DNA from 4 places in the Porphyromonas somerae genome. Region 3 is predicted to be linked to each of the others. Evidence: riboswitches for the same ligand, from Rfam matches in the RefSeq annotation. Region 3 holds a riboswitch; each other region holds the start of a gene.
The links. Region 3 has a riboswitch for cobalamin ahead of MWL85_RS08920 (anaerobic ribonucleoside triphosphate reductase). Riboswitches for the same ligand answer to the same signal wherever they lie in the genome.
Positions count from the first base shown of each region.

Region 1: linked by a shared signal. The riboswitch ahead of MWL85_RS09290 (DUF5074 domain-containing protein) and the one ahead of MWL85_RS08920 (anaerobic ribonucleoside triphosphate reductase) in region 3 are both predicted to bind cobalamin.
Region 2: linked by a shared signal. The riboswitch ahead of MWL85_RS02720 (sirohydrochlorin cobaltochelatase) and the one ahead of MWL85_RS08920 (anaerobic ribonucleoside triphosphate reductase) in region 3 are both predicted to bind cobalamin.
Region 4: linked by a shared signal. The riboswitch ahead of MWL85_RS00800 (TonB-dependent receptor plug domain-containing protein) and the one ahead of MWL85_RS08920 (anaerobic ribonucleoside triphosphate reductase) in region 3 are both predicted to bind cobalamin.

Region 1 is NZ_AP025559.1:2,176,319-2,183,726, forward strand. Features, by position in the region: gene MWL85_RS09285 (TonB-dependent receptor) at 1-694, opposite strand, end outside; gene MWL85_RS09290 (DUF5074 domain-containing protein) at 780-2,825, opposite strand; cobalamin riboswitch at 3,061-3,269, opposite strand; gene MWL85_RS09295 (30S ribosomal protein S16) at 3,459-4,022, opposite strand; gene uvrA (excinuclease ABC subunit UvrA) at 4,226-7,057, shown strand; gene MWL85_RS09305 (DUF2851 family protein) at 7,054-7,408, shown strand, end outside.
Region 2 is NZ_AP025559.1:633,514-640,921, forward strand. Features, by position in the region: gene MWL85_RS02715 (TonB-dependent receptor) at 1-1,837, opposite strand, end outside; gene MWL85_RS02720 (sirohydrochlorin cobaltochelatase) at 1,830-2,777, opposite strand; cobalamin riboswitch at 2,835-3,032, opposite strand; gene MWL85_RS02725 (hypothetical protein) at 3,456-4,460, opposite strand; gene MWL85_RS02730 (FimB/Mfa2 family fimbrial subunit) at 4,467-5,462, opposite strand; gene MWL85_RS02735 (fimbria major subunit) at 5,475-7,408, opposite strand, start outside.
Region 3 is NZ_AP025559.1:2,063,150-2,070,557, reverse strand. Features, by position in the region: gene MWL85_RS08920 (anaerobic ribonucleoside triphosphate reductase) at 1-1,681, opposite strand, end outside; cobalamin riboswitch at 1,722-1,925, opposite strand; tRNA gene MWL85_RS08915 (tRNA-Ala) at 2,001-2,074, opposite strand; gene MWL85_RS08910 (BT_3987 domain-containing protein) at 2,192-3,385, opposite strand; gene MWL85_RS08905 (glycoside hydrolase family 18) at 3,411-4,526, opposite strand; gene MWL85_RS08900 (SusD/RagB family nutrient-binding outer membrane lipoprotein) at 4,545-6,203, opposite strand; gene MWL85_RS08895 (SusC/RagA family TonB-linked outer membrane protein) at 6,229-7,408, opposite strand, start outside.
Region 4 is NZ_AP025559.1:201,052-208,459, reverse strand. Features, by position in the region: gene MWL85_RS00805 (sirohydrochlorin cobaltochelatase) at 1-362, opposite strand, end outside; gene MWL85_RS00800 (TonB-dependent receptor plug domain-containing protein) at 396-2,546, opposite strand; cobalamin riboswitch at 2,611-2,836, opposite strand; gene MWL85_RS00795 (UDP-glucose dehydrogenase family protein) at 3,605-4,921, shown strand; gene MWL85_RS00790 (META domain-containing protein) at 4,942-5,454, shown strand; gene MWL85_RS00785 (glycoside hydrolase family 2 TIM barrel-domain containing protein) at 5,589-7,408, shown strand, end outside.

The sequences.
Region 1 (7,408 bases), 110 kb from region 3:
TATCATAGGCAATGGTGCCATCCTCAAATACTCGCTTGTACCTAAATGGGTATTTACCACTAGAGGAGACAAACTCCACATTGGCACTCAGGGCAAAGTCATTGGGGAGCTTTTGCTCTACCAAGACGGATGGAATCACCGTGGCAAAGGAGCCAGCACGAAGATGTGCCCGAAGGTTGGTACGCTTACCTTTACTGAAAGTCGGCTGCCTAGTTTCAATATAAATGGAGGAGGCCGAAGCGAAGTGCTGAGCTGGCTGAAAGAGATCGCTCTTCTGCCCATTATAAAGGCTTACCGCTTCCACATTGTCTAGTGAAAACTTACCAAGATCAATTTGCCCATTTTGTGCATTTCCAAGCTTGATCCCATTGTAAAACACGCCGAGATGATTGGTACCCATGCCTCGCACATCTACCGTTTTCAAGCCGCCTAGTCCGCCATAATCCTTAATCTGTATTCCTGAAAAATACCTTACGGCATCAGCAATTGATATGCTACTCAATTTCTGTAGCTGTTTGCCTTCAAGCTTCAACCCTGGAATCACCTCTCGGTGTTGCTGTGCCGTTACGGTAAGGTCGGGTAGTAGATACACGCTATCGAGCTGTGCCCACGCCGAGAGGGTTGTGAAGCATAGCAAAGTGATCGTTAATACCACTCCCCTTAAAGCTTTAGTTGCTTCTATCAACTTTAACATACAATGTATAGAAAAAGATAGGTGTGCAGACTAGAGTAATTATTCCTACTTTAGTCTGCACACAATATTTCAATATAAAATCAAGTTATTTATTGATAAACTCATCACTAAATCTGTAAGCGAAGTCAATACCTGCCGTACTTGCACCCCTTTGGGTAGGGTAGTGATATTTATTCAGTTGTTTAATAGGATCAACCGTCACATCATACTCAAAGATATCAGAGTCAACATACGCTGCCGTTCTACCTACCCAGAGATGCCCAGTGGTAGGATGCACTCCCATAATTCCATAAATATTATAGAAAGAGTAGCCTTCCTTGAACGCTGGCACATAATGGAGGTCGAGCTTCTTTGTCTCATAATTGTATCGTGATGCTGTAGAAGCGTTGAATTCCGCAACATCTACAAAGTAGAGATGTGGCTCAGTAAAGCTAGCACAAATGCCAATTGCTGGACTCCAGGTAGCCACAGGGAAGACTACAGTATTTGGCATCTTATGCTCTTGGATTACTGTCCCTTCATGATCCATCTCCACAATGATTGGATCGGAGGTAAACTCTGTATTCCACTGCTGATTTCCCTTAAACTCACCCGCGAAGGGCACAAATATATGTCCATTAGCTCCCTTTACGATACCTTTCGCCTGACGCCCCTTGTACTCTAGACGCTTGCTGATAGAGTTAGTTTTAGGATCAATGATAACCATCCCGTGTCCACAGGCAGCGTAAACTTTTCCGCGAGAGAAGACGAGACGGGTTTTGATAGCCCCCTCTGTGGTAAACTTTCCAAAGGTTCCCTCTACGGTCTTATCTATCTTTAGTTTCCTATTTTTATAGACAATCTTGATGATACCAGAGGTCTGCTCCATATTGCTATCGGACCATTGTACATATCCAAGAGAATCATTGCAGATCACTATGTGCTGTGGCCATGTGCCCTCTCCCTTAGGAGATTTGAATACAAACGAATCGGCATACTCCATCTTCATAGTACGGGCATCACACACCACAAAGCGTCCAGCACCATTCATGCGGTCACCATTTTGTGTGATGAGATAGATCTTGCCATTTGCCATATACATGTCTTGGACCACATTGCCTATCTCCAAATGGTTATTGGCATTCTCAAAGATATTGAGATACTCATTATTATTCTTGTCGTAATAGACTATGGTACCATTGACTGTGGTCATATTCCCTTCGCATACTACAAAGGTGCCTGCAGGATCTGTATAGTCAATCGATGCAATCACCTCAATTGAAGCAAGGTAGGTAGCACCATTTCTTCCTAGCCCCATCAGGGTGATGATTCCACCATTGTATGATTGCCCTGGTGTTTGCTTTGGTGCTTTGATGCGAACCATTTTCTTTTGGGCATTGATTTGAAGGCTCCACCCTTCTGGCACCTTAATCTCCTCAATAGTAGCTATATCCTCAGCGGTCAGCTTAATATTCCTTGCTTCATTGAATTTGAATACGTGATAGTGGTACTCTCCTTCAGGCTTCTCAAAGGCAAATATCTCAAATCCTGTTTTTGGGATAGTAATCTCCTCCCCATTGGCAAGGACAAATACCACTGCATTGCTTTCATTTCGGACAGATTGGAAAAAGGAGTCGCCATCTTTTCCCACAGCTTGTATCTCCTTACCCTGATCGTTCTTGATCCTTTCGCCATCTAGGGTCCAGTAACCATCTTTATCCACCCCTATAACAGGTGAGTGACCATCTTGACCATCTACTCCATCCTTGCCGTCTTTTCCAGCAACAGGAATTTTATTGCCATTCTTATCTTTGAGCCATTGGTCTTTGCCACCAAGTGTCCAGTAATATATGCCCTCTTCCTCCTGGATCCCAAGTTCAGGGGCATCTAAGCCATTTTTGATGGTGACTTTTGTTCCGTCATTGAATTTGATTTCGTAGCCGCCATCAATCTCATTGATCTCATCAATGGTCTTTTTCTCTTGCTGTGCTTTCACCACCTTTTGCAGGGTAGAGATGTCAGCTTTTGTTTGGGCAATCTCCTTCTTGATATTTGCAATCTCTCCCCATAGGTCACAATCATCGTATCGATAGCAACCCGAGAATAAGAGGCCCACCAGTGCTAGAAATAGCCAGACTTTCTTTGTTCTCATACTCATTACATCTATTCTAAGTTTCTTATAATCAGCAGCCTCCATTGGTATGGCGATCGCTGAATACATTTATTCAGTGTCAAATGGCTTTCGTGCGGAGATGTAATAGAGTAGCAGGTTGACTAGAGTTTAGGAGTTAATTATGTTTTTGTTTCTCTAGAATTAGCCGTTGCCAATGCAACATTGTAAGCTTAATAAGTATCCCTCTATCTCTAATGCTTCAGTGCCTCGGAAGCCATTAAAGCAGTTATCGGCAGGTCTTCTGACTTACTCCAGCTTTCGCACACCTTCCCAAGAGACACTATGCTCTAAGTGGTATTTTGATAGATTAGCTAAGCTATTTGGAGCTTACAGCAGCGGGTACTGTCTAGGATTTGCACCTAGTTTCCTTTTCACCAATCGCCCTAAGGATAGGGTTATGGCACCGTTAACATCTTATATTCTTTGCAAATGTAACCAAAAGATTTCAAATTGTCCTAAATATCAAAGAGAATAGTTAGGCCGTAGATTCAAATGATCTATTTGAAATTTATGTTCTGTAGAGTGCATCTCACGTAGGCGAGCTGCTTAAATATAAAGGGGTGGTGCAACTGTTGGTTGCACCACCCCTTTTTGTATGCTAGGCGACGTCGCTTACTCTTCAGTAGCGGGAGCCTCCTCTGCTGGAGCCTCAGCTTCGGTAGCAGCCTCTGCCTCAGCCTTTGCAGCTGCTTCAGCTTCTGCCTTTGCCTTCTCCTCCTCAGCCTTCTTCTCAGCTAGAGCAGCCTCACGAGCCTTATTCACCTCACGCTCAGCCTCTAGTGCTTTCTTAGCTGCTTCACGCTTAGCTGCCTCGTCCTTGCTCTTGATCTGAGCTACCTCAGAGTTCTTGCCTTGCTTCCACGCCTCAAAGCGCTTCTGAGCCTCTTCCTCTGAAAATACACCCTTCTTCACACCGCCTTGTAGGTGCTTCATCATCATCACACCTTCGCGTGAGAGGATGCTGCGTGCGGTATCGGATGGGGTGGCACCCACGTTCACCCAATAGAGTGCTCTATCGAACTTCAGGTCGATAGTTGCTGGGTGGGTATTAGGGTTATAAGTCCCCAAAATCTCTACGAAGCGGCCATCACGAGGGGCACGCTTGTCGGTCACTACAATCTTGTATACAGGGTAACCCTTGCGACCGTGTCTTTGCAATCTGATAACTGTTGCCATCTTTGATTTGTAAATAATTAGTGATTAAACTCTGCGCCCCACGGTCTCCCGACACGGGTACACGACCCTACGGGGTGAAACGCAACCGCAAAGGTACCTATTATTTTGCAAGTAACCGACTATTTTGCACAATAAAATGGGGCACTGGGTAGTGGCTCTGATAATTTTAGTAGTTTTGTAGATATTTCAAGTGTATATATATAATGAATGATATCATACTTAAGGGGGTAAGGGTGCATAACCTCAAGGGGGTGTCGCTAGATATCCCGCGCGACCAATTGATTGTGATTACAGGGCTGAGCGGTAGCGGTAAGTCGTCGCTCGCCTTTGATACGCTCTATGCCGAGGGACAGCGAAGGTATGTAGAGAGCCTAAGCGTCTACGCACGTCAGTTTGTCAGCAAAATGGCAAAGCCCGAAGCCGATCTGATCAGTGGCATTCCACCGGCCATTGCGATTGAGCAGAGGAAGTTTAATCGTAGCCCTCGCTCTACCGTCGGCACCGTCACTGAAATCTACGACTACCTCCGAATGCTCTATGCGAGGGTAGGACATACCTTTAGCCCCATCAGTGGTCAGGAGGTGAAGCGGCACACCACGAGAGATGTGCTGGAGTATGTCAATAGTCTTCCCGAGGGGAGTAAGTATATGGTTTGTGCCCCCATCACACTGCCACAAGGGCGTACGGTGGCGGAGCACCTGGAGCTACAGCTTGCCAATGGCTTTAGCCGTGTCTTGGTGAAAGACAAGGTGGAGCGAATCCAAGACCTCTTACAGGAGGGAGCAAAGTTGCCTCGTACCGCCAAAGACCTATCACTCGTCATTGATCGATTGGTGGTGCAACCAGATAACGATGCCACCAATAATCGACTAGGAAATTCAGTGGAGACAGCCTTCTTTGAGGGGAGAGGAACAGCACTAATTGTGCACGACGAAGGGGTGGCTACCTTCAGCGACCGCTTCGAGCTGGATGGCATCACCTTTGAGGAGCCTTCCGATAAACTCTTTAGCTTCAATAGCTCCGTTGGCGCCTGCCCCACCTGCGAGGGGTACAGCCAAGTACTGGGGATTGATGAGGATTTAGTGATTCAGAATAAAAATCTCTCCCTCTACGAGGAGTGCGTCATGCCGTGGCGTGGAGCCAAGATGAGCGAGTGGCAGAAAGACTTTATCCGCAAGACAGAAAAGCTCAACTTCCCTATCCATCGCCCCTATCGGGAGCTGACGGAAGAGGAGAAAGACCTCCTGTGGAATGGCAATGGACTGCCCGAAATTCATGGCTACAGCCGAGAAAAGATCTATGGTATCAACGACTTCTTTGACCATATCAAGGAGCGACAGTACAAGATGCACTACCGAATTATGCTGGCACGCTATCGTGGCCGCTCTGTCTGCCCCACCTGTAAGGGCAAGCGACTACGCAAGGAAGCCCTCTATGTGCAGGTGGGTGGCAAGAATATCTCCGAACTAGTCACTCTCCCTATTACTGAGCTCAGGAAATGGCTCAAGGCACTACAGCTCTCCGAGCAAGACCTCAAAATCGGTCGTCGACTACTGGAGGAACTTCGCTACCGAGTGGGCTTTATGGATGATATCGGTTTGGGTTACCTCACACTCGACCGTGTGGCGGGCACCTTGTCGGGAGGCGAAGGGCAGCGTATACAGCTCGCCACGTCGCTAGGCGGAGGGCTGATCGGCACTCTCTACATTTTGGACGAACCAAGTATCGGTCTGCACGCTAGAGACACTCACCTCCTCATAGATATCATGCACCAACTGAGGGATATGGGCAATACTGTGGTGGTGGTAGAGCACGACGAAGAGGTGATGAGAGCAGCCGACCTGATCATCGATATGGGTCCCGAGGCGGGAATTGGCGGCGGAGAAGTGGTCTTTATGGGACGCCCTGATAAGCTACCCGCCCGCTCCAAGAGCTACACCGTGAAGTACCTACAGGGCAAGGAACAAATTCCGTGGCCCAAACGACGCCGAACCTCCAAGAGCACCATCACAGTGGAGGGTGCCTACCTCCACAATCTAAAAGACATTGATGTGACCATCCCACTTGGGGTGATTACGGTGGTAACGGGGGTGAGTGGCTCGGGCAAGAGTACCCTGGTGCGGGAGATATTTTACGAAGGGGTAGAGCGGCTGATAGACAAAGCGCCGCTCACCAAGATTCCTTGTCGCAATATCAAAGGGAGTATCTCTAGCCTCAAGGCAGTGGAGTATGTAGATCAGGACTCCCTAGGCATCTCCACCCGCTCCAATCCCGTCACCTATATCGGTGTGTACGATGATATTCGTCGCTTAATGGCTGCGCAGCAACTCTCTCGTCAGATGGGCTTCACGCAGCAATACTTCTCCTTCAATACCGAAGGGGGTCGTTGCGAAACCTGTAAAGGTGAGGGCGTCATCACCATTGAGATGCAGTTTATGGCCGATATCACCATCCCTTGCGATGAGTGTCACGGCAAGCGCTTCAATGAGGAGGTACTGGAGGTGACCTTCCACGATAAAAACATCTCCGATATCCTTGAGCTATCAATTGATGAGGCGATTGAGTTCTTCACCCACTACCAAGATGAGAGCCTCTTTATCCCCAAGATTGTGGAGGGGCTACAGGTGCTCTCCGATGTAGGCCTCGGGTACATTAAACTAGGGCAAAGCTCCAGCACCCTTTCGGGAGGTGAAAGTCAGAGAGTGAAGCTTGCCTCGCACCTCAAGGACAAAGGAAAGCGACCCACCCTCTTTATCTTTGACGAGCCAACCACAGGGCTGCATGTGCACGATATCCATGTGCTGATGAAGTCGTTCCAATCTCTCATTGAGCACGGGCATACCGTGGTGATCGTGGAGCACAACATGGAGGTGATCAAGTGTGCCGATTATATTGTAGACCTCGGACCCGAAGGAGGTGATAAGGGTGGGCAACTGGTTTACCAAGGCTCGCCAGAAGGACTGATGGAGGTGGAGGAGAGCTACACAGGTCGCTATTTGAAACAGAAGTACGAGCAAGACCACGCCAAGAAATGAGGCCCGAGAGCGAACTACATTTCATCTGGATGAATCGCCTCTTTAGGCAAGTGACCCTCGAGGGAGAGCCTATTGAGGTACTAGATGTGGGCGAGCTCAATAGTCACGACGGCCCCGACTTCGCCCTCTCGCGAGTTCGGGTAGGCCATATAGAGTGGGTTGGGTCGGTGGAGATTCACCGCCGTGCCTCGGAGTGGGAAGCACACAAGCACCAACACGATCCCCGCTACTGCTCAGTGGTGCTACATGTAGTATTGGAGGCAGATCGGGAGGTCTGCGATCAGGAGGGGCGTCGGGTGCCTACAGCGGTGTTGGAGATGGCACCCGATATGCTAGCCTACCTAGAGCGTT
Region 2 (7,408 bases), 1.3 Mb from region 3:
TAATATCTCTTCGGATATAATCTTTTACATCACGCATGAAAAAGGTCCCCTCGTAGTTGATAGAGTGGTTACTATTAATTCTCCAAGCCCCATAGAGGGCAAGGTTGAGGTTGTGTGCTCTTTCAGGGTTGAGCTTGAAATTGGGGTAGATACTAGCCCCATTACCGAATAACTCTCGTGCCGTAGGGAGCCGAGTTGCATTTTCGTAGGAGAGTTTTAGCGAAATCTCTTTGGCAAAGGTGACACGTGCCCCCAAACCATACCCTATATTATTGCGAACCACTTTACGCTCCACATCACGAACTCCAGTAATCCAATACATATCCTCTTGCTCAATAGAAGATTGGAGGATATAATCCTTCAAAAAGAGGGTGGAATTGATCCTATCGCCCCACCAGTAACTACTGTACGAAAGTCCTATAATATGGCGTGCTAAGAAGTCACTTGTCGGGATAAAATCCTCATCATAGCTGTCACTCCTATTATTATGGTTGGCGGTTAGGGTATAATTTAGGTTGAGTGTACTCGCATTAGTTAGCCGATAGGCCAGATTACCCCTTACCACAGTGGTAGGTCGTTTAATGTGCCGGAGCATTTTGCCGCGTTGAGTAATCTCACTCCTATTGGACTCCAAGAACGAACCATCCCAAAAGTACTTTCTAAAGGTGGTATCAGCAAAAAGGACATGGTCCAAAGTATGAGAGGCAAATAGTTTTGCCGTCAACCCCTTCACCAATAAATTCCTCTTGCTATAGTTGAGAGAAACTCTAAGGGCATCTCGGTACCTCTCAGCAGCACCAATCACCAGTTTTTGGCTCAAACCAGTTTGAATCTCACTCTTGCTATTGGCATAGTAGACACCGATGAGTGCTTCATCCGCCCATTTAGTTTGAGTGAATCCAGCTTGTATTTCTCCGTTGATAGAGCGGTAGCCATCGTGAAATCTTCGGTAATCCCCCGTTTGGTATTCATTGGCCTCTGGATTCCACACATCCACTCCACGCATCATATAGTTATTACGAGTAGAGGTGAGACTACCATTACCACGGACGGTAAAGCCATTGCTTTTCACCCTGTATTCTCCACTAAGGTTAGCACCATAAGTGTGGAAAGAGCCCCCGTTGATGGAGGCCTCAAGATAGTTCTTATTCTCCTTGCGTGTGATGATATTCACAGCACCGCCAAGGGCATCTAGCCCTAGTTCGGGAGGGACCACTCCTTTGTAGATCTCCACCCTATCCACAATGTTGATGGGTAGATTGGCTATGTTGGTACCACTGCCTAGTGAGGTGAGTGGTACCCCATCAATGAAGTATCTAATAGCATTGCCACTTAATCCTGTCAATGTGAGATCAAAGTTGGAGCCGATGCCTCCTTCCTCTCTAATCCTCACCCCGCTGGTCTGTCCCAATAGGTTATTTAAGCTGTTGTTGGAGGCGGCGTATGGGCGGACATTGAGGCTTTTGGCAGCGTAGACCCCCTCTTGCATCTGCTTGCTGTAGTCGGGACCTACCACCAATACCTCTCCTAGTTGCTTATAATCCTCCTTTAGCTGAATGGTTACAGAGCTATTCTTGGAGAGGTTCACCCTTTTATGAGTGGTTTTATAGCCGAGTAGTGAGGCACGGAGTAGGTAGCTGCCCGACTTCAAGTTGAGCGAGAAGCTACCAGTCTGATCGGCTGCTGCTACATTGCCTTTGCCTTCTATGGCAATAACTGCGTAAGGTAGTGGATGATTTTTTTCATCCACTACCTGACCATTTATCTTGTAAGTCTGAGCTGTCGCAATAGAAGCAGTCAGAACTAGTACAAGCGAAAGAAATAGTCTATTAATCATCAGCGTGCATCTTTTCACCCGTTACCTCATAGACTTTTTTCTTCTCTCCAATGAGCAGTCTTCTATATTGAGAGTAGAAGTCTATTTTGTCGTTGAGGATCTGTTGTAGCTCAGGTAGTTCGCCTAGTCCTTCGAGCCTTAGTTCTACCTCAAATCCCGCCTTGGTTAAGTTTTCCTTCCAATCCTCGGCGATATCCTCCTTGGCATGCTCCCCAGCCACAATCATAAGAGGACGAAGTACCACCTTCTTTAGTCCTGTAGCCTTAAGTCTTTGAAGTGCTTGCTCGTAGTAAGGGTAGCCCTCTACGCAGCCGATGATCACATTAGGGTGCCCACTTAACATCAGCATGTGGTCCAGCATCGCGTATTGTGCAGTAGCCACATCGTAGGTGCCGTGACCTACCCAAATAGTTGCCATATCTGGTTGGCTATCAGCCGTGATAAGCTTGATTAGCTTTTCGTAGTCTGCTTCGTGGAATAGTAGCGGAGTTGCCACTCTTATCTTCTTAAAGTTAAAGGGTAGGTGGGCTACTTCACGGATTACCGAGGTGACCTCTACGCCATTGGTAATAGAAGTGGAGATCACTAGCACATGGGTATAACCTTCATTGTGTAGTTGCTGTAGGGCCTCAGTAGGATTGAGTTTGATGATCCCCTTATTATCCTTTAGACGTTTGATGATGATACGAGAGGTATAGGCTTCACGTACCTCAAGATTGGGGTGACGCTCCTTAACTGCCTTATTAATGGCATCAAGTGTCACAGCTCTGGTATCATCGTGTGTGGTACCGAAGTGTGTGATTAAGATGGCCCCTTTATCGCCCTCCTGTAAATTTTCAAATAGAGGGTCCTCAATAAACACCTTGTTTTGAGCACTCACCTGCTGATGGCATAGCATAGAGATAAGAACTGCCATAGTTCCTAGCAATAATTTCCTCATAAGTCTGAAATGGTTTCCGACATCAATATAACAGCACTCTGCACCCCGGAGCACCACAATACACACTATGATATGGCAGGTTTCCTGACTTGCTTTACCTTGGAATACCTTCCCACCTGATAAGGCAGTGGTAAATATGAATATCCAAAGCTTATTTCAAAGCTCACAGTAGCGGGCACTGCTCCAGACTTTCACTGGATTCCCTTTTATAGGCTATCTAAAGAATAGGATAACCTATCACCATATCTATTTATCTACCTACAAAGATAGTAATATTTAGGGTACTTAACAAATATTGGGAAAGGTTTGGGGTGCCTTTGGCGGAGGGGTGCCTCATCGGACAAGTCGGACAGGTCGGACGAGTCGGAGCACCCGACAGGGTGCCACTCAGATAGCCCCCGGCCGGGGTCGTGGGGGTGGGCGGTCATTGATCCCCCATTCATCGGGCTGACGCCCTCGAATGGGGGGCTAGGATCCGTCGGACCTCTGTGAGGTCCTTCTCCGGCCTGTCCGACTTGTCCGATAAGGCGTTATGCAAGGGTCGTGGGGTGGGGGTGTCCTCGTTTCCCGCCGGTCGTTCGGGGGCGAATGCCCCCTCCGACACGGGGGCTATCTGAATGGCACCCTGTCGGGTGCTCCGACCTGTCCGATCTGTCCGACCTGTCCGATGAGATACCTCTACAGATTACTTAGCTGGTAGCGGTAATGGCCACCTGGGAAGATGGAGAAGCGTTCGATGAGGCCATTGATGCCGATGGGGGCGGGCTCCATCGCGATGCGGAGGTACTCATCGTAACTGTTGGGGAGTCGCTCCTCGGGCAACTGCATCAGTGGCAATAGCTTCGTTTCGCCATTCGTCAACTGGATCCGCAGATGCGTCATATCGCTGAGCTCTGGACCTCGCCACTGCTGCTGCTCCGGGGCATAACAGCGCACCTCAGGCAGACCAACACAGTAGAGCGTCCCCCCCTTCTCCAATGGGGTGAGCGGATAGTAGTGCATCTCATGTCTCCGATCCGACACCTTAGAGTAGGGGTACCCAAAGAGCCCCCCATCCTCCCGATCCTTAGGGAACCCCAGCTCGATACGCTCCATCGACAACCCCTTGGTATCCACCTCTAGGAGTGCCACCGATGGTGCCAACTGAGGATAGAGGATAATGGTACGATCCGTCTCCTCTTGTCGAGGCAACTGTCGCTGTAGGTGCCCCACCAATGGGATCAAAAATGGCCGATGCTCTGGGCGTGACAAAGGGATAAAATAGGTGAGTCGCAGCAACGCCTGCTTGCTACGGATCTGCTGAAATGTCTCCTCCTGAATACCGATCCCCTCCTCATTAGCGATGAAAAAGAATTCATAGGTGCTCTGATCCAGTACCACTGGGTCACTACACGCCAGCTGACGCCAACTGAGGTTTCTATCCGCGCCCTTGTAGCGTAGCCGCCCATTGTACACCACCTCTCCTCTCAGGTTGGTGGCAATCAGACGTAGCGAGGTGATCTTTCCGAAGTGCTCTTCCGTCCCCTCTGGCAAGAGCAGTTCGGGACGACTAAAAACAACCGCCACCTTACCCTGACCAGGGTCAGGATAAGGTGCGTCAAATATTAAGTCAGTACAACTAGTCTGAAAGAGGGATAGCAGTAGTAAACAGCAGATCCCTGCACCATAGGAAAGCGGTCTCATTCCTAATTATAACGGAGCTAGTTCAGTATCGTAGCTGTGTACCTGCCAGTTATTGATCTTCACCCAAGCGACTTGATATCCTTCGGAACAGTTAGGACAGCGGCGTACCTTCAGCTCCACGGTGAAGTCGTGGTCACAGTAGAGATTGATATCGGCACCATCTTTAGCTGCACTCATCAGTAGCCCAATCAGGTTGCTACGGAAAAATGGATGCTCCTGACCTGCCTTACGCATGGTGACCCAACTATTGTGGCCACTTCTCAGAAGTAGGGTGGTCAGTTCTGCTGTTAGCTCGCCATCATACCCAGGTTCACAACCTGGCTCTACTGGGCCTACAAAAGTATTGGCCTTGGTCGTAATCGTGGTAGGGTAGGGATAAGGGGTAGCCTCATTATTGCCCAGCATCTTACCCTCGGCACTGTAGCGGTCATTGGCCGATACCACCTCCACAGAGATCTTATCTGGATCTTCAAGACCGATGATGTGCACCTTGATGCGGTTGGTCAGCTCCAGTAGATTCACCTCTACAGAGGTGACCTCATTCGCCCCCTCTTCATTGAGTGGCTTCAGAGCTACTTCACGGCTAATCCCTTGGCGGATTCGCTGATCCTTCAGGTCCTGACCCGCCTTTAGCTGAACAAATTGCTCGCTTAGCTTGGCATTAGGGGTGAGTGCAAAGTAGTCCTTGTAAAGACCCGACCATGCTGCAACTCGAACCGATTCGCCTGCAGGCACCGTCATCCGCACCTTGGTCTCCGCCGAGATAGGTCCTTCGTGGGTCTGTGTCGCCACTGCCTCGCCCTTTTCATTGTAGGCAATGAGGAGCACACTCTTCACATCGGTAGGGTAGGTGCGTGCCGCATCACAATCGGTCTGAGTATAGAGCGAAACCTCTATCTCCCGTGGGCACTCCTTAAGCTGGTCGTGCAATAACGATTGACACCCTCCAAGAAATAGAATTGGGAGGAGGGCAAGTGCCCTATTTAGTATTCTCTTAGTCATATCTAATAGTGATTAGAATTGTTTTTTATAGCTATGTATCCCCCAGCCGACATTCGTCACCTGTACGTTCATGTAAGGATCCTGAATGGGTAGATACTCATCCTTCGATGGCACCTTCTCATCGGGATCAATGTTATGCAGATAGGTGAAGCGTTTGTCGTTAGGCGTCTTCACAAAGGGAATGCCTGAGAGCCCCATCTTCGTGAAACCAGTGATGTGCATGTGGTAGATATTGTTACGTAATACAGGTGATGAGTACCAGGTGCGGTTGTTGTTGGTACTGGGGTTCACCCACGCGTAGTAGACCATCAGCAGGCGGGTATTCTGCATAAAATCACCAAGTTGACCATCTATATTTACCCCACGATATCTAGTCATAATCTCATAATTGACTACCTTGTCCTTGTGCTCAGGATTGGCGGTGTAGTCCTCCACATAGCCGAGACGAAGGTCAATACGGTCGTACTTGCTAGTACCATTGAATGCAGTCACCAAGTCGGGAGCTACCCTACCATAGAGGTAGAAGTCCATCGCACGCTGCTCATCAGCGGAAAGCGTCTCCGCTTGGATGGTGCCATTCAGCACCCCGCTAAACTTATCCAGCAAATCTTGTGACGCCTTTGGTATTGCATTCCCAGGAATGGCGTTGGTAAGTTTGGTATACCACTCGTCAGTAGTCTTTAGCTGATGGGTGACATTACCACGGTCGGCAACTGGAATGTCGTGGTAATTGAGATAAAAATTCTGCGTGCCCAGCGAGTAGTAGATGCGGTTGATGCCATGGGCGTAGGTGATAGGAGTGACATCGTCTCCAGCATCATATTCCTTTTTTGAATACTTCTCATTGATCCTTTTTATTTCTTTTTCAAGATCAGGAATATCTGGGTACTTATCACTCAACTGCTTCTTCAGGGCTTTCAACTCGGCATTTAATGGTTTTAATAATGCTCTCTTTTCTTTGAGAGAAAGTGTCTTATTGTTTTTCACCGCGGCTATTTCTGCTTCTTTTGCCTTTATTTGGTCGTTAAGGGGATCGGCATCTCTTGCGGCTATCAAGTCAGCTAGGCGCTGCTCCTTATCCCCCATTTCAATTGCCTTTTGCCTAGCTGTTTCGTCAAGAAGATCTTGAATTTGCTTTTTCGTTTGTGGGGACCAAGGTAAGGAGTTGATGGCGAAAGAAGCGATGACGGCAAAGAAAGGGGTATTCCCCTTGCGGTAGCCACTATCCTCTCCGTCACCCCAAGGATGGGTGGTCTCGGTCAGGTAACAGCCCCCCCAGTGCACGGTGGGCGTCTCATAGGGGTAAGAGGGGATATTAGTGAAATTCTCTCCATCTTCCACATTCCACATCCCGATGATCACTTTCCGACGGAAAAGCTGCTGCATCGTCAGATCATTATCATTGCTAGGAGGCATCACCTGGCTTTTATCCACTGGGATAGAATTGCGGAAGAAGCGCTCATAGTCAAGTGTCGCGGGGTCAAATCTATTATTCTTCTCCTTATGGGGCTGATAGGTGGTAAAATCAATCAACCCAGAGGGGGAATCTTGGCCATAAGAGGGGCTCTTGGTATTCTTGATATTGAACCAATCACTATTGGTGCGCTTGGCAATAGGGTAGAAGGTAGGTTCAAAATTGAGCACCTGATAGTAGATGCCCATTAGCTTCATCTTCTCCTTTTCAGGATCGCCCTTAAGTCCTTTTCCGATGATCTTCTTGTCCCACGATACGACGGCCTGAGCCAGTACCCTCCGGACACTGACCACAGCCAGATTCTCGCGACTATTGACCACCTCGCTCTCCGATATATTATCTGCAACGGCAAAGTCCTCCTTTATGCCTGAGCACATGATGTGGTCTGAATATTTATAGAACCCGTTCGTAGGCTTACCCCCACTCGGATTATTCGTAAGGTCAAATAACCGACTGTCAAAACCATCGTCTT
Region 3 (7,408 bases):
TGAATGGGAACTGACGTGCCAGTGCACTCCGTTGGTAGAGATATCGCTCATGCAACTGTTCGCCAACTAGTAGTGCCATCTCTCGTAGCGACTCCTTTAGCTTTTGGATAGATACGCTCAAGATCCGGCCAGAGTCGGCAACCGAACCGCACTCGCGCTCCGCAGCACGACGAGCCTCAATCGCCAGCCTTGGTAGGTTGATAGTGGTAAAGGAGAGATTGCCCCTGCCCACTGAACTTTGTATCCCATTGATATTCTCAAAGACACGGGTGCGACAACCCATCGTTGCAATCTCATACAGATAACGATTAGGATCATCGGCACGCCAAAGTTTATTTTGATTGAAGGGGGTGTCGAGGAATAGGAAGTTGGGGAAGAGTGCCCTTGCTGTGGTCTTGCACGCTTTTAGGAATAGATAGAAGTTGGGTGCTTCAAACTCTAGCTCGCCCCTCATCGCAGCATCAAAGTCGGTAATTGCCAATTCATAGTCACGCTCCGAATAAGAGACCCCCTCCTTCACCTTAAATATCTGAATGGGGAAAACTGGCACCTCACCTCCAGCTCCTAGTCCCTCCATCGTCGCTTCCATCAACTCCTCGATCACCATCTGCCCCTCGGCACTGGTATCGGTGCCGTAGTTAATCGAGCTAAAGACCACCTGGTTGCCGCCTCTGGAGTGCATCGTATTGAGATTGTGGATAAATCCCTCCATCGCCTGGTGCGTATCTCGCCTGGTTAGTTCGCGAGCCTCCGCCACCATCATCTCCAGATCTTCGTAGGCGATAGCATCGTTAGTCACCTTGGAGAGCTCATCATATAGCCCGCGAATCTCCCCCGCACTCGGCATGATGTTGCCTACAGCGTCGGTAATCATCGTTCGCAGTGCCTTCCTCTCAAGGTTCCCCTCACCACTTCTAGCCTTTACCATAAAGGGAATCAGCTCTGCCAAGTGCTTCACAAACGACTTGTATACCCCAGGTGCCATAAAGTAGTCAAAGGCGGGGATTGCCTGCCCTCCGTGCTGCTCATTTTGATTGGTTTGGAAAATGATCGTTGCAAGAGTGGCGTAGCTCTGGATGCTCTGAGGAGTACGGATACTCCCATTCTTTGTGTGGAAACCCCGTTCGTAGAGATCCTTCAGATCGTACTGTACACAAGTGGTGGTCTTGGTGGGGTAGTAGTCGAGGTCGTGTATGTGGATATCCCCACGCCTGTGTGCTTCGGCAAATTCGGGGGAGAGTAGATAGCGGTAGGCATAGTCCTTGGAGACCTCACTCGCGAAGGTCATCATCTGACCAGCTGGAGTGTGGCTACTCATATTGGCATTGCTCAGATTGATATCATTTTCATCGATCCGTACAATCCCATCAAAAGACTTCTTGAGGTCGGTGCGTTTGTGCCGCTGCGTATTGCGCCACTCCCTATAGATAATGTAGCGCTTCGCCACATCGGGGCGCACCTTCATCAGCTCGCCCTCCACAATGTCTTGTACCTCCTCTACCGAAATGGTAGTCTGCTCTATGTGCGACAATACCTGGCAAGTTACCTGCTGTACCTCACCATAATTATCTCCGTTGCCACTCGCTACGTAGGCCTTGAGAATAGCGTTTTCAATCTTAGAGGGGGTAAATGGCTCCTGCACGCCATCCCTCTTAATGATGTAAAGAACTGGATTATTCATATTACTTTAACTCCCGAAAGTTGATTAAATAGGTTTTATAATACGGTAAAATGCATCTGTCGGTCTTCTGACTTATCTCATACACCTCCGTACCTTCCCGCCCACATGGGCAGTGGCAAACGATCGGGGTGCTGTCAAGGCTTCTCAGCCCATCAAGACTTACAGCAGCGGGTACTGTACTGGACTCACACCAGTTTCCCAAGAGGTGAACTCTATCACCTCCACAAATGCACTACAAAGATACCTATTTTTATAGACCTGATAGCATTATATTCAGAAACAAAAATCCTCGGCAGTAACGCCGAGGATATAAAGAAAGTGGAGAATACCGGACTCGAACCGGTCACCTCTACAATGCCATTGTAGCGCTCTAGCCAGATGAGCTAATTCCCCATACTCCCTACAAAGATAACAATAATTAATGATGATAACAATTTATGTCCTGAAAAAGCAGATAAGCCGAAGAATGAGCTCATCCTTCGGCTTATCTATTACTGTTCAGTTAAGTATTTATGGAATAGGGAAGATAAAAGGTTCGCTACCGTTATTTACGAACTTTGCACCACTAGGCATGCTTAGGTGCTTTTGGCTCTTACTCCAATCCCATAGCATAGACTCGTCCTCTGTGATTTCACCTGTTTCTACATTTCTCTTTTTACCATTGAGAGGGTAGTATAGAAGTAGGTTATCATCATTGGCATCTACTAGCTTCCAGGTGTTGTCGAGGATCTCCTTGTCGGTACGTGCCGACTTCCAGAAGCGTACCTCACGAATCAGCTCATTGCTACCGCCAATCCAGAAACCAGTGAGTCCATAAGCTCCAGTACGGATCTCGCGCTCTATGACTTTCACACCATTGACATATACTGAATTAGCCTTACCATCGTACTTAAAGCCGAGCATATACCAGGTATTTGGCTCTGCTGCCAAAGCTTCCTCAGGAATATCAATCTGTGAATTTCCAGTCTTTATCTGTAGCTGATTAGGCTTAATAGTTACGTCACCAAAGCGAATGTAGATCTCGTCGTTCATACTAGAGCCTGTTACCAGCTTGGTACCACAGATTGAGCGGTTATTTTCATTATATGAAGCTCTATTCACCATCACTTCAAGTGTCCAAGTGTCTACCTTAAAGTCGTTGGGGAACATAGATCCATCCTCCGAGCCAGAGCCAACTATTCTAAGAGCCTTTGTGCTGATTCTCTGCTCTAGGACAAGAAGAACCTCGCTCTCGGCATCAATAATGCACTTATTTGAGTTTGTCAACTTTATAGGAAGAGCATAAGTGTACGCAGGATTAAAGACGAGGTCTTTAATTTTCAAGCCCAAAGATTTGATGGATTCGCCACTTTCGAAAGCTATCTCTTTATCTATGCTATACATCTCTGCAGGCAACATTACATAGGTAGTCCCATGAGCTTTGTTATAGGCCTCCAATTGGGTAGCATTTCCAGCTTCCACTCCTACCTTTACCTCTTCGGAAGGTAAGTGAGTCAAAGCGACCTTAATGTCATTAACTACTACATCCTCTTTCTCTACAAAGAATGATTGGATAGTAGAACCACCCTTGATATATACACTTTGACGAGTTAGCTCACCAGGAGCTTGCTTTGGTTTATTGTATAATTCATCTTGGCAGGACGTCAAGGCAAATGACGCAAGCGTTAATGCCGATACAATTATTGATTTTGCAATATTATTCATCTTACAATGTCTATAGAGTCCATTATTACTGATAGTTTCCTGGGTATTTCACATTACCCATGTAGAGGGCTGTACGCAACCACTTATATGGAGGATCATTTGGATAATCATACTCCATGTGATAGGTACCAATACCGCCGATGCGTAGGCCACTAGGAAGGTCTAGTGTTGCATAGTCAAAGATCTGAGCTCCTGGCTTGCCGTTGAACTCAGGGTGAGCACTTGATATGTAGCCAGTGACACCTCCATTTCGCCAAGTTTGCTCAAACTCTACTGTAATGATTGTTTTGCGTTCCCAATCAGTTAGATGAGGCTTGCTTATCTTACGCTGAACATAGCTGGTATGTCTTTCCCAATATGCCTGGTAGATATAATGGTCGATCATCTTTGAGGTCTCAGTGCTCAGCTTATCTGGCTGACCATCCATCACAATCATCTTGCCAAGGGGGTTGAGCTTATCGTACATAGTCTTGATGAAGACATACATATTATTGTTTTGACCCTCATCAGGTCCAATCTCTAGCCAATTAGCGAGTGATCCAGAGTGTCCATAACCTGGCTCGTAATCGATGTCAAAACCATCGAGATCATACTTAATAATAGTATCGCAGATCGCAAGGGCATAGGCCTCTACACCCTTCTTAAAGTCTCCACCACCTTTTTGGTCTACCCAGTAATCGTATGGGTCTAATCCTGGAGGGGTCATCTGGTCTCCAAGGTTCTGTACGATCCAGCATAGCAGTGCCTTAGAGCCCATCACGTTTTGGAAAAACTTAAGGTCGGTCTGCTGCTCAGGTGTTAGATTACCCCTACATCCCCATAGAGATACGAAGTCTACACTATCAGGGATAAACTTTAGGTAGTTCTGTGGGTTGTCTCCTTTACCTGTCCAGTTGCCAAACCATCCAAAGCCCTTGACGTGAGGGGTTTTCTTGTACTCACGGATGGCAGCATAGTATGCTTTCTCTGTCGGAGTCAATTGATCCTCACTGGTCACTTCTATCTTTGGTAGGTGACGCTTAAGCCCTTCTTGGTTTTCGAAAGGAATTCTCTCGGGAGTCAATCCGTTTTGACAGCCTACAAAGGAGAGAATGAGACCTAGCAAAGTGACTAGGAATATTTGATTCTTTCTATTCATCATTTTATCTGCTTTATTCGGTTAATTCTGTGTAGGTCTGTCCTTACGTACCCACCACAATCTCGTAGAGCCAATATCTGGGCCACCTAGTAGCTCAGGTACAATCGCCATATTCTTATTCGTTGAATACTCGGTTGAAGCAAACTTAAATCGCTCAGGAGCAAGAAGCCCTGGACCTTCAATGCGTGCTGGAGCACTTCTATCTACTGGTCTATGGATATAAGGATACCCAGTGCGCCTATACTCGGTCCATGCCTCAATGGCATTTGGGTACATGGCTAGATACTTTTGAGTAATGATCTTTTGAAGTTGCTCCTCTTGCTCGTCCTTTTCTGTAGACATGTAGTCCCAAGATGGGCATACATTATTATTTGATATTCTACTATTATAGATATAGTTCACATACCAATTATTGGTCATAGCAGAGATGTCTGTTGGCTTTACTGTGCGAGTGAGATACTCATCAGCTCCAGACAAGCCATTCTCCTCAAAAGAGAGCTTCACCCCTTTCTCGTAATACTCTTTAGGAGAGCCCTCGTAAAAACCATAGAGTGCTGCTTCAGCCTTCAAGAAAGCTACCTCGGAGGCTCTTAGCCAGTAAATGCCAGTGCTGGCCTCCACATTGGGTTGAGAAGCAAAGAAAGGACTAGTGTCACCAGATTCACTATCTCTCTTTGGCATATCATTGGTGTTGAGTATTGAGTAGTAACCTTCCATTCCCCTAAATGTACCCTTCTTGAAATATTTGCCGATACGAGGGTCGTTGTAGCCATCGAGGTAAGACCAAATAGTACCACCCATTCTAGTCTCACCATAATCTATGGAGGCGAGCATAGGGTTAAGTAGGGTAATCTTACTTGATGACTTTAGAACAGCCTCATCAGCAACAGCCTCAATAACGCCACCATTTGCAGGGTCAAGGGCTTTCGCTATGTATTCTCTAGCAAGCTCTGGAGCTACGAAATGAGTGCGAACAGCCAATCTTAGCATGAGTGAGTTAGCCAGCTTCGTCCACTTTGTAGCATCGCCATTGTATACGAGGTCAAACTTCTCCATTACCTTGTTGGGTGTTGCATTTAGAATTTTTGCGGCATTTTCAAGGTCGCCCAACATACTCTTATATACTACTTCCTGGCTATCTGGCTTTGGCTCAATATCAGCGTCTCCTGCTTGAGTATATACGATAGGTCCGAAGGCATCCGTTGCACGAGTCCAGGCAATTACTTTGAGTACTTGAGCCACGGCAAACATCTGCTGATCAGTTGGCTTTTCACTCTTTCCAATGGTCTGATACACATCATTCCATGCTTGATATGCTTTGGTATACAGGCAGGAAAGGATATACTCCATTCGGTTGTCTGGGTAAGCCCAATTGGACTCTATAGAGAAGTTCCAGTTGTTGTTATTCCCAAAATACCCTATGTAGTTGCCTGATGAGATCAAGTCTGTAGCTTGCAGGTCATTACCTGGTCCAGTAGTTTGATCTGGAGTGCCGATAGGTATTATCTTCTGCATAATGGTCATCACAGGGCTACCCACTGAGCGACCACCTGCATTATTCTCCTCTTCTGTAACGCCATAGATATTGGTGTTCAAATCTGAAGGCATACAGCTGGAAACACCTCCTATAAGTAGTAAGGAAGTCACCAGAATTGCTATTGCATTGTATCTTTTATTCATATCTGATTTCTGCTATTCTCTTTTGTCAAAAACCGAGGTTGATGCTTAACCCAAATCCTCTTTGACTTGGCATAAGGAAGTTGTCATAGCCTTGACCAAATGTACCAGTGCCAGCAGTAAGTTCTGGATCAAATGGAGCCTTGTTGTATATCATCAGCAGGTTGGTCCCATAGACTGCAAATGATGCGCTACGTAGCGTATTGCCCAACCACTTGCTTGGGAGGCTATACGAAAGCCTAAGCTCTTGGAGCCTTACATTTGTCGCTGAGTAGACATAGTATGAGTCTAGCTCAGACACTGCTGTATAGTAGTCCTTGGGATCCATCGTAAAGTCGGCCATCTTGATGCCTCCATTGTCTCGTGCGAGAGCAGACTCCTCGGATACACCATACTTATCTAGCATAGCTTGTGTCTTTGAAATCACTACGCCTCCAATGCGTGCATTGAATAGGAAGTTAAGACCAATCCCCTTGTAGTTGAACCCTTGGGCATACCCCAAATTCCAATCAGGGTTGACGCTACCTAGTTGGTAAGGCTCCACATCTTCTGCGACAGGAGCTTGCCCCTTGGTGTAGTTCATATAGCCATCCTTATCTCGCTTGAGTTGCTTGGTGGCATACATCATACCGATTTCGCCATCTTTGACTAGTCTAAAGCGTCCTTGGTCAATAAATGAGAAGTCTAGTGGAGATCCTGTGATAGGATTCTTAACTACGTTGGCGAGCTCAACGATTCTATTCTTATTGTGTGTAGCAGTAATTACAGAGTTGAAGCCGAAGCCATTCTTGAACTCCTTTTGTAGAGAAAGCGTTAGCTCAATACCTCTATTCTGTACATTACCTGCCTGCACAAACATATAGTTGTAGCCAGCACCTCCAGGCAACTTCTTCTTCAAGAGCTGATTGTAGGTATTGGAGTGGTAAAGAGTAACGCCTAAGTTAATCAGACCACCTGCCCAGCGAGTATCCAGACCGAGCTCGTATGAGCGTGTGCGCTCAGCACGAAGGTCGGGCAGTGGATAATACTCGTATGGTGCTGCTGCACCTCCCTTGATGTCGCGGGTAACAGAGCCTGGGGTAAGTCCAGCAAATGGAATAGGTGAACCTACCTCAGTGTATGATCCACGAATCTTACCAAAGCTCAAGATAGGATTCATCTTAGCTTTTGTATTCTCAGAGAATAGCTCTGTGAACACCAATGAAAGA
Region 4 (7,408 bases), 870 kb from region 3:
GACTGTACATGGACATTCTTGTAGTTCTTCTTCAAGAAGCTTTGCATCCACATTGCAGGTGGAATAAACTCCTTTCCTTGAGCCTGCATACGGTTAATAATAATCCTAGAAGTATAGGAGAGGTAAAGGTCGGTATTGGGGAATTGCTTTTGGAAAAATGCCTTTTGCTTATCAAAGGTTTGCTGTGGCACATCATAGGTAGAGCCAAAGGTCACTAGTAGTAGAGCAGTGTCGTGCTTCTTTGGGAAAGCGTCGGCAGGGTTTTGTGTAGGAGCTTTTACCTCTTCATCACAGGCAGTAAATGCCATTGCTGTCATAGCTAGAGCGACTAGCGTCAGCATCAAGTTGTAGTACTTCTTCATAATTCTTGTAGTTAAAAGTTTATTAGAAAATCATTAATCCTTCTTTTGGTCAAAGCCTATCTTCACCGTAGCGAAGTAGGTACGTCCAGGCGTCTTCGTACCGAAGTTGAGCCCATAGGGATGGGTCTCCTTGTAGTCAAAGATATTATTTACTCCTAGCGTCAGCTGGAGATTCCACTGCTTCCAATACTTAAATCGGTGGGTAGTGGTGAGGTTCCAAAGTGCAAAGCCAGGGGCATCGCCATAGTAGGCATAGTATCTATCTGTCTGAAGCCTACCATGTAGCCCCGCCACAAGGTCGTAGTGCTTTTTGCGAAGCGTGTAGGTAGCACCCACTGTCCCCTTATGTTTCGAGGTGCCGTCTATTGGTCGCTCCACGATCACCGGCTTGCCATCGCCCTTCTTGGTGAGCTCCGAATCATACACATGGGTACTGGTATTGGTGAGCGTGTAGCCCATAGAGAGCTTCAGATACTTCACTGGTGCCCACGTCATGGCATACTCCAGCTCCCATATCTTGGCATCCTCAGCATTGATATACTGCATGGCACCATCTAGCTCTCGCCCTTCATCGCTTTGGTATTTAGAAGGCAATGGAACTGGGATTAGGGTAATCATATTATTGAGCTGATTATAAGAGCCGTATAGATGCATCGAGAGCTTCTTGCTAGGGTCATAGCTAAAGCCTAAAGAGAAGTAATCTGATACTTGAGGCTTCAGGTCGGGATTACCCAGATAGACCCTTAGCTTACTCATCATCGTCCGCTGATACTCGTAGTAGATCTCCTTAATGGTTGGAGTTTTGAACCCTCGACCATAGGTACCACGGAGTTGCAACCCACTCTCCCCAAAACGGTATTGCAGGGAGAGCTTTGGAGTGATATGGCTACCAAATGCTTTATGGTATAAATACCTCACGCCACCCGTGACATTAAATAGAGGAGTTACCTGCCACTCATCCTGAGCATAAGCCGAGAGGGTATAGGCCGATCCTGAGCCATTGGGCATACGATTGGGAGCAATCAAATGGTCCACAATCCCCTCCACACCAAAGGTAGCTTGATGGTCCGTGCCAAAGTACATAGAGCCCTTGGCATGAAGTAGGTATTGGCGTTGGTCGCTCTCCAAAGACGACTCTCCAGGCTGATAATAAAATGGCATCGGCACATAATGTAGCCTACCATCATCTAGGACCTCAGGCTGTAAATACTCATCTAGGTACCGACTGTAATAATCATAGTGGTAGGCGTGTCGGTCAAAGCTAGCTAAGAGATTAAAGGTCTGGTAGGCACTTGGTCGGTAGGTGGTCTCCACACTGGCTGCCTGGTCATTGTATCTCAGGTTGAACTGTCTCCACCGTGGACCCCCTGGCTTGTGATAAATACGCTTTTTGTAGAGCATACCTGTGCCACGCACCTCCCACTGCCTATTGGGTCGCCAAGCGATCTCTTGCTGGATACGATGATTATAAAAGGCACTAGTAGTCTCCGTAGTGCTATTTTCGTAAAGCTCCTTCCGGTAAAGCTCCTGCGTGCTATTTTGCCAACCATTGCTCCTATCACCAGAGTATTGGGTCACGCTTGAAAAGGTCTTGTATCCCCACGCAATGGTATTATTCTGCTGCCATTGCCCATACGACCCTAGGCGTGTGCTATTGACTACTGAAAGCGGCGTATCGGTATAGTCCTTGGTGATGATATTGATTACACCCGCAATGGCATCCGACCCATAAAGCGTAGAGGCTGCCCCCTTGACGATCTCGATCTTCTCTATCATAGAGGCACTGATCTTGCCGAGGTCGTTTTGCCCACCCACATCGCCATGTAGCCTACGGCCATTCACCAGCACCAAGATGTAGCTATTGCCTAGCCCGCCAAGAGTGATTCCACTTCCCATACCACTATTCAGAGCATCAAATGAAGGAGATATCGTGGTCAGAATACCATCTAGATTATGCCCCGAGATGCTGATCAAGTCTTGCTTCGACACCACCTCTGTACGCACTGGTGCTACCGCACTATAATGGCGGGTACCTGTTCCTGTCACCACCACCTCCTCCAGCTGATCCGAGAGCTGAATAGAATCCTTAGGAAGCGACTGAGCCTCTGCACCTACCCCATAAAGAGCACAGCAAAGCAGGCACCCAAACACGTGCCATACACTCCACCTTTTACGTGAGCACATAATATAATAACGATAAATAAATACACACGGATACTAGCCTGTTCCTGAGCCAAGAGTATCCATAAAAATACTAGGCAAGTAGGCAGGTCTCCCGACTTAGTCTTATCCCTTTCAATAGAAAAGCCTTCCCAGAGTAAATCCAGTGGCTTCAGAGAATATCTGAAAGGCGGAGGCAACCTACCTCCTCAAGACATTACGGTAGCAGGAACTGTTTTGGATTCTCACCAAATTCCCTATTAAATAGCCACTCATCGTACACAAGTGACCATACCCATCTGCTTTCTGCAAAGGTACCCAAAAGAAACACAAAAACAATAAAAATTAAGATTTATTTTCCACAACACGCAACACGCCACCCACCAGCAGAAAAAAGAATAGGCGATCACAGCCAAAACTGAGATGCAACTAAGCGATCGACGAGTTGCAACTAAGCAAACGGCGAGTTGCAACAAAGCAAACGCTTAGTTGCAACTCAATTAACGCCTTTATACCGCATTGGATATCAGCTCATTATAAAAGCAGTTTTAGCGACCAACACCTCACTCTACTTTACACTAAAAAATAGTAACCTCTCGTGCATCAGCCCAGACAAATCAATAGGCAGGAGTTGCGCATTAGAAAATCCTTACCGAGTGGAATTCAGCTGAGTGCCTATGGTTAAGGACCTCTGGAGGAGGTTCCAAAACAGCACCCGCCAGGGTGCCATTCAGATAGCCCCCGGTCAAGGCTCGTAGAGCCGAAGACCGGGGGGGAAATGGTACGATAATATCAATCGACCCTTGTGGTCGCACCCCCAAAAGGTTGTGCGACCACAAGGGTCGTAGGATTGGTCTACTCCGCCCCCGCCGGTCGTTCGGGGCTTTCGCCCCTCCGACACGGGGGCTAGCTGAGTGGCACCCTCGCGGGTGCTCTTATGCCCATATAAACGATACTTTCAATCAAATCTAACACCTATTGTTGAGACTTCTAATGCGTAACCCCTGTTACTATAGTGGATTAATCAATATATTCTTGGTACCTTAGTGCAACTATTGTAAATACGAGGTAGAGAAGTAAGTATGAATATTGCGATTATTGGCACAGGATATGTGGGGCTAGTGAGTGGCACCTGCTTTGCGGAGATGGGGGTAAATGTCTGCTGCATTGATAAGGATCAAACCAAGATTGAAGCACTCAGAAGGGGAGAAATACCAATATACGAGCCAGGACTGGCCGAGCTAGTGGCTAAGAATAGAGCCCAAGGACGTCTCTCCTTTTACACAGATTTGGGAGAGGTGATCAATGAGGTAGACATCCTCTTTATTGCTGTCGGCACCCCTACTGGCGAGGGCGGGGAAGCCGACCTTCAGTATGTATTTGCTGTAGCCGAGGAGATAGGACAATTGGCCACCAAGCACCTATTGGTGGTGACCAAGAGCACCATACCAGTGGGGACTACAGATCGGGTGGAGGAGATAATAAGGGCTGGGTATGCCAAGCGAGGGCTCGCAACACTCGAGCTAGACATGGCAAATAACCCTGAATTCTTAAAGGAGGGGGCAGCGATCAAAGACTTTATGAGCCCCGATCGTGTAGTGGTGGGGTACAAAAGCGACTATGCCAAGGAGCTGTTGCATCGGCTCTACAGACCCTTTCTGCTTAATAATTATCGTGTTATCAGCATGGATATCCACTCTTCGGAGCTCACTAAGTATGCCTCCAATGCGATGCTCGCCACTCGCATCAGTTTTATGAACGAGCTGGCCAACCTAGCAGAAGCAATAGGGGCAGATATCTCTCTTGTTCGGGAGGGTATGGGTTCGGACAAACGCATCGGTAAGGCCTTTTTGTACCCCGGCTGTGGCTATGGGGGCTCTTGCTTTCCAAAGGATGTACAGGCACTCGCCAGCACTGGCCGTGAGCATGGCCGGCCACTGACCATTATTGAGCAGGTGCATAAGGTGAATGAGTGGCAGAAGCTACGCCCCTACGAAAAAGTGGTAGAGCACCTAGGCGACCTCAAGGGGAAAAAGGTGGCAGTATGGGGACTGGCTTTTAAGCCTGAGACGGATGATATGCGACAAGCACCCTCTATCGTGGTGATTAATGAGCTGATCAAGGCAGGGGCAGAGGTATCCGCTTTTGATCCAATCGCCATTGAGAATGCCCGCAACATCTTGCCCTCGGGTGTCACTTATGGGCAAGATATATATGATGCGGTAGAGGGAGCAGATGCCCTTATTCTACTGACTGAGTGGAAGCAGTTTAGGCTCCCCAATTGGAAGCGTGTCAAGGAGCTAATGCGTGGAAATCTAGTAGTAGACGGGCGAAACATCTATCCGATGGAGGAGCTGGAGGCACTCGGCTTGGTATATACGGGAATAGGAATTAACTAATTAATAACAACAAAAGAATTATGAGAAAGTATTTTATCTATCTAGGAATTGCACTTGCAGGTATTGCTCTAAGTAGCTGCAGTAGTAAGCAAAAGACAAATGACGAGCAAACAGCAACCACCACAACTGAAACAGCCGTAGTGGCAGATGAGGGAGTGGACTTCTTTAAGGCTGTTCCTAAGGAGCAACTCGAGGGCGAGTGGACTGTCCAAAAGATCGGGGAGACGGAGATGACTGAGGTGAGCCTCACCCTCTCTTTTGACATTGCCAAGAATCGCTTCGCAGGCAACTTTGGCTGCAATGACTACATGGGCAACCTTGAATTTGACGACCCCACCGATGATGACTATGATGCCACGGAGATCGACTTCGATGACCTTGCTGGCACCCTAGCCCTCTGCGAGCATATGGATATTGAGAAGCAATTCACTCAGCTCCTCGATAAGGTTGAGCACTTTACCATCTCTGAAAATGGTGAGCTCTATCTACTTGACGACCACCGTAAGCTTCTAGCTACACTCGTACGCAAGTAACTCTCATTTGCTTTATGAGCAACAAAAAAGGCAGTCTTGACATTAAGCCGAGACTGCCTTTTATTATAGAGAGAAGGTCGGTAAAAATGGGTATATTTGCAGATAGTTATTAAGGAACATATATTAGGAAACGTATGCGACATTACCTATCACTGGCTGTGGCTCTCATAGCTATCACAGCAGCGGCTCTGCCGAGCTTTGGACAGAATAAATTGGATAACAGCCTCACGCCCAGAGAGGTTCTTCGCCTAAGAGAGGGTTGGCACTTCACTAGAGAAGACCAAAAGGCGTTTAGCAACCCCAAGTACGACGATAGCAAGTGGTCACAAGTGGTGGTGCCACACGATTGGGCCATCTATGGCCCTTATAGCCCAGAGATAGATAAGCAGTTCTTGGCCATTTCACAAGATGGTCAGAATACACCTATTTACCATATTGCCCGTACGGGTGGTCTACCACACGTAGGCGTTGGTTGGTACCGCAATACCTTTGCCCTAAAGGAGGGTTATCAGAGCTCCGACCGCACCTATCTACGAATAGATGGAGCGATGAGCAATGCAAGGGTCTTTATCAATGGCAAGGAGGCGATCTACTGGCCTTATGGGTACAGTCCGTTTCAGGTGGATATCACTGATTATATCAATCCACAAGAGAAGCTTCAGAGCATTGCCATTCGCTTAGAAAACCCTGACGAGACCTCTCGTTGGTATCCTGGTGCTGGGCTCTACCGCAATGTATGGGTTACCTTTGCCTCTGGGGTAAAGGTAGCCGAATGGGGCACTCAGATCACTACACCCAGAGTAGACAAGGAGTGGGCACAGGTGAATATCAAGACGACACTCGAAAACCATACCGCTATCGAGCCTGAGAGGATCTCTATCCGTACTGCACTTCTTGAAGGAGGAAATGAGGTGGCGGTAATGGAGAATTCTGGCAGCGAGCTAATGGGAAATCTACTGGAGCAGAATATCAAGCTCCAACACCCCAAGCTGTGGGATCTCAATGAGCCCAACCTATACACTGCCCTTACTCAGGTATTTGTAGATGGCGAGCTGGTGGATAGCTACCAAACGAGATTCGGGGTGAGAACGATTGAGCTACGCCCCGATGATGGCTTTTATCTCAATGGTAAGAAGGTGATGATTCAGGGCGTCTGTCTGCATCACGACCTAGGCCCATTGGGCGGAGCAAGCCACAAGAGGGGATATGAGAGGCAGATTCGACTGATGAAGGATATGGGTGTGAATGCTATTCGCACTTCGCACAATATGCCAGCCCCTGAGTTGATTGAAGCTTGCAACGAGATGGGGATGATGGTGATGGCTGAGAGCTTTGATGAGTGGGCACGCCCTAAGGTGAAGAATGGTTACCACCTCTACTTTGAGGAGTGGGCAGATCGTGACCTCACCAATCTTGCGAGAGCTTTCCGCAATGACCCCTCTATCGTGATGTGGAGCATCGGTAATGAGATAGATGAGCAAGTGACCCCTGGCGGTAATAAGGTGGCATACTTCCTACAGAGTGTACTGCACCGCGAAGACCCTACTCGCCCCGTGACAGTCGGTATGAACAACCCTCTAGGAGCGGTGAAGAATAACTTTGCTACGATTATGGATTTAGCAGGCTTCAACTACTACAATTGGCAGTACCAAGAGGCGTATGAGCAATTGCCACAGCGGCTGATACTAGGTGCCGAGACCACCTCTACGCTCTCTTCTCGTGGCATCTACAAATTCCCTGTAGAGCGGAAGTCTATGGCCAAGTACCCCGACCAGCAGTGCAGTAGCTATGATGTAGAGCATTGCGGATGGAGCAATCTACCAGAGGACGACTTCCTCAATCAAGAGGACCTACCTTACACGATTGGAGAGTTTATTTGGACTGGTATTGACTATATTGGTGAGCCAACTCCTTACTACACAGAGTGGCCTAGTCACTCCTCTTACTTCGGAGC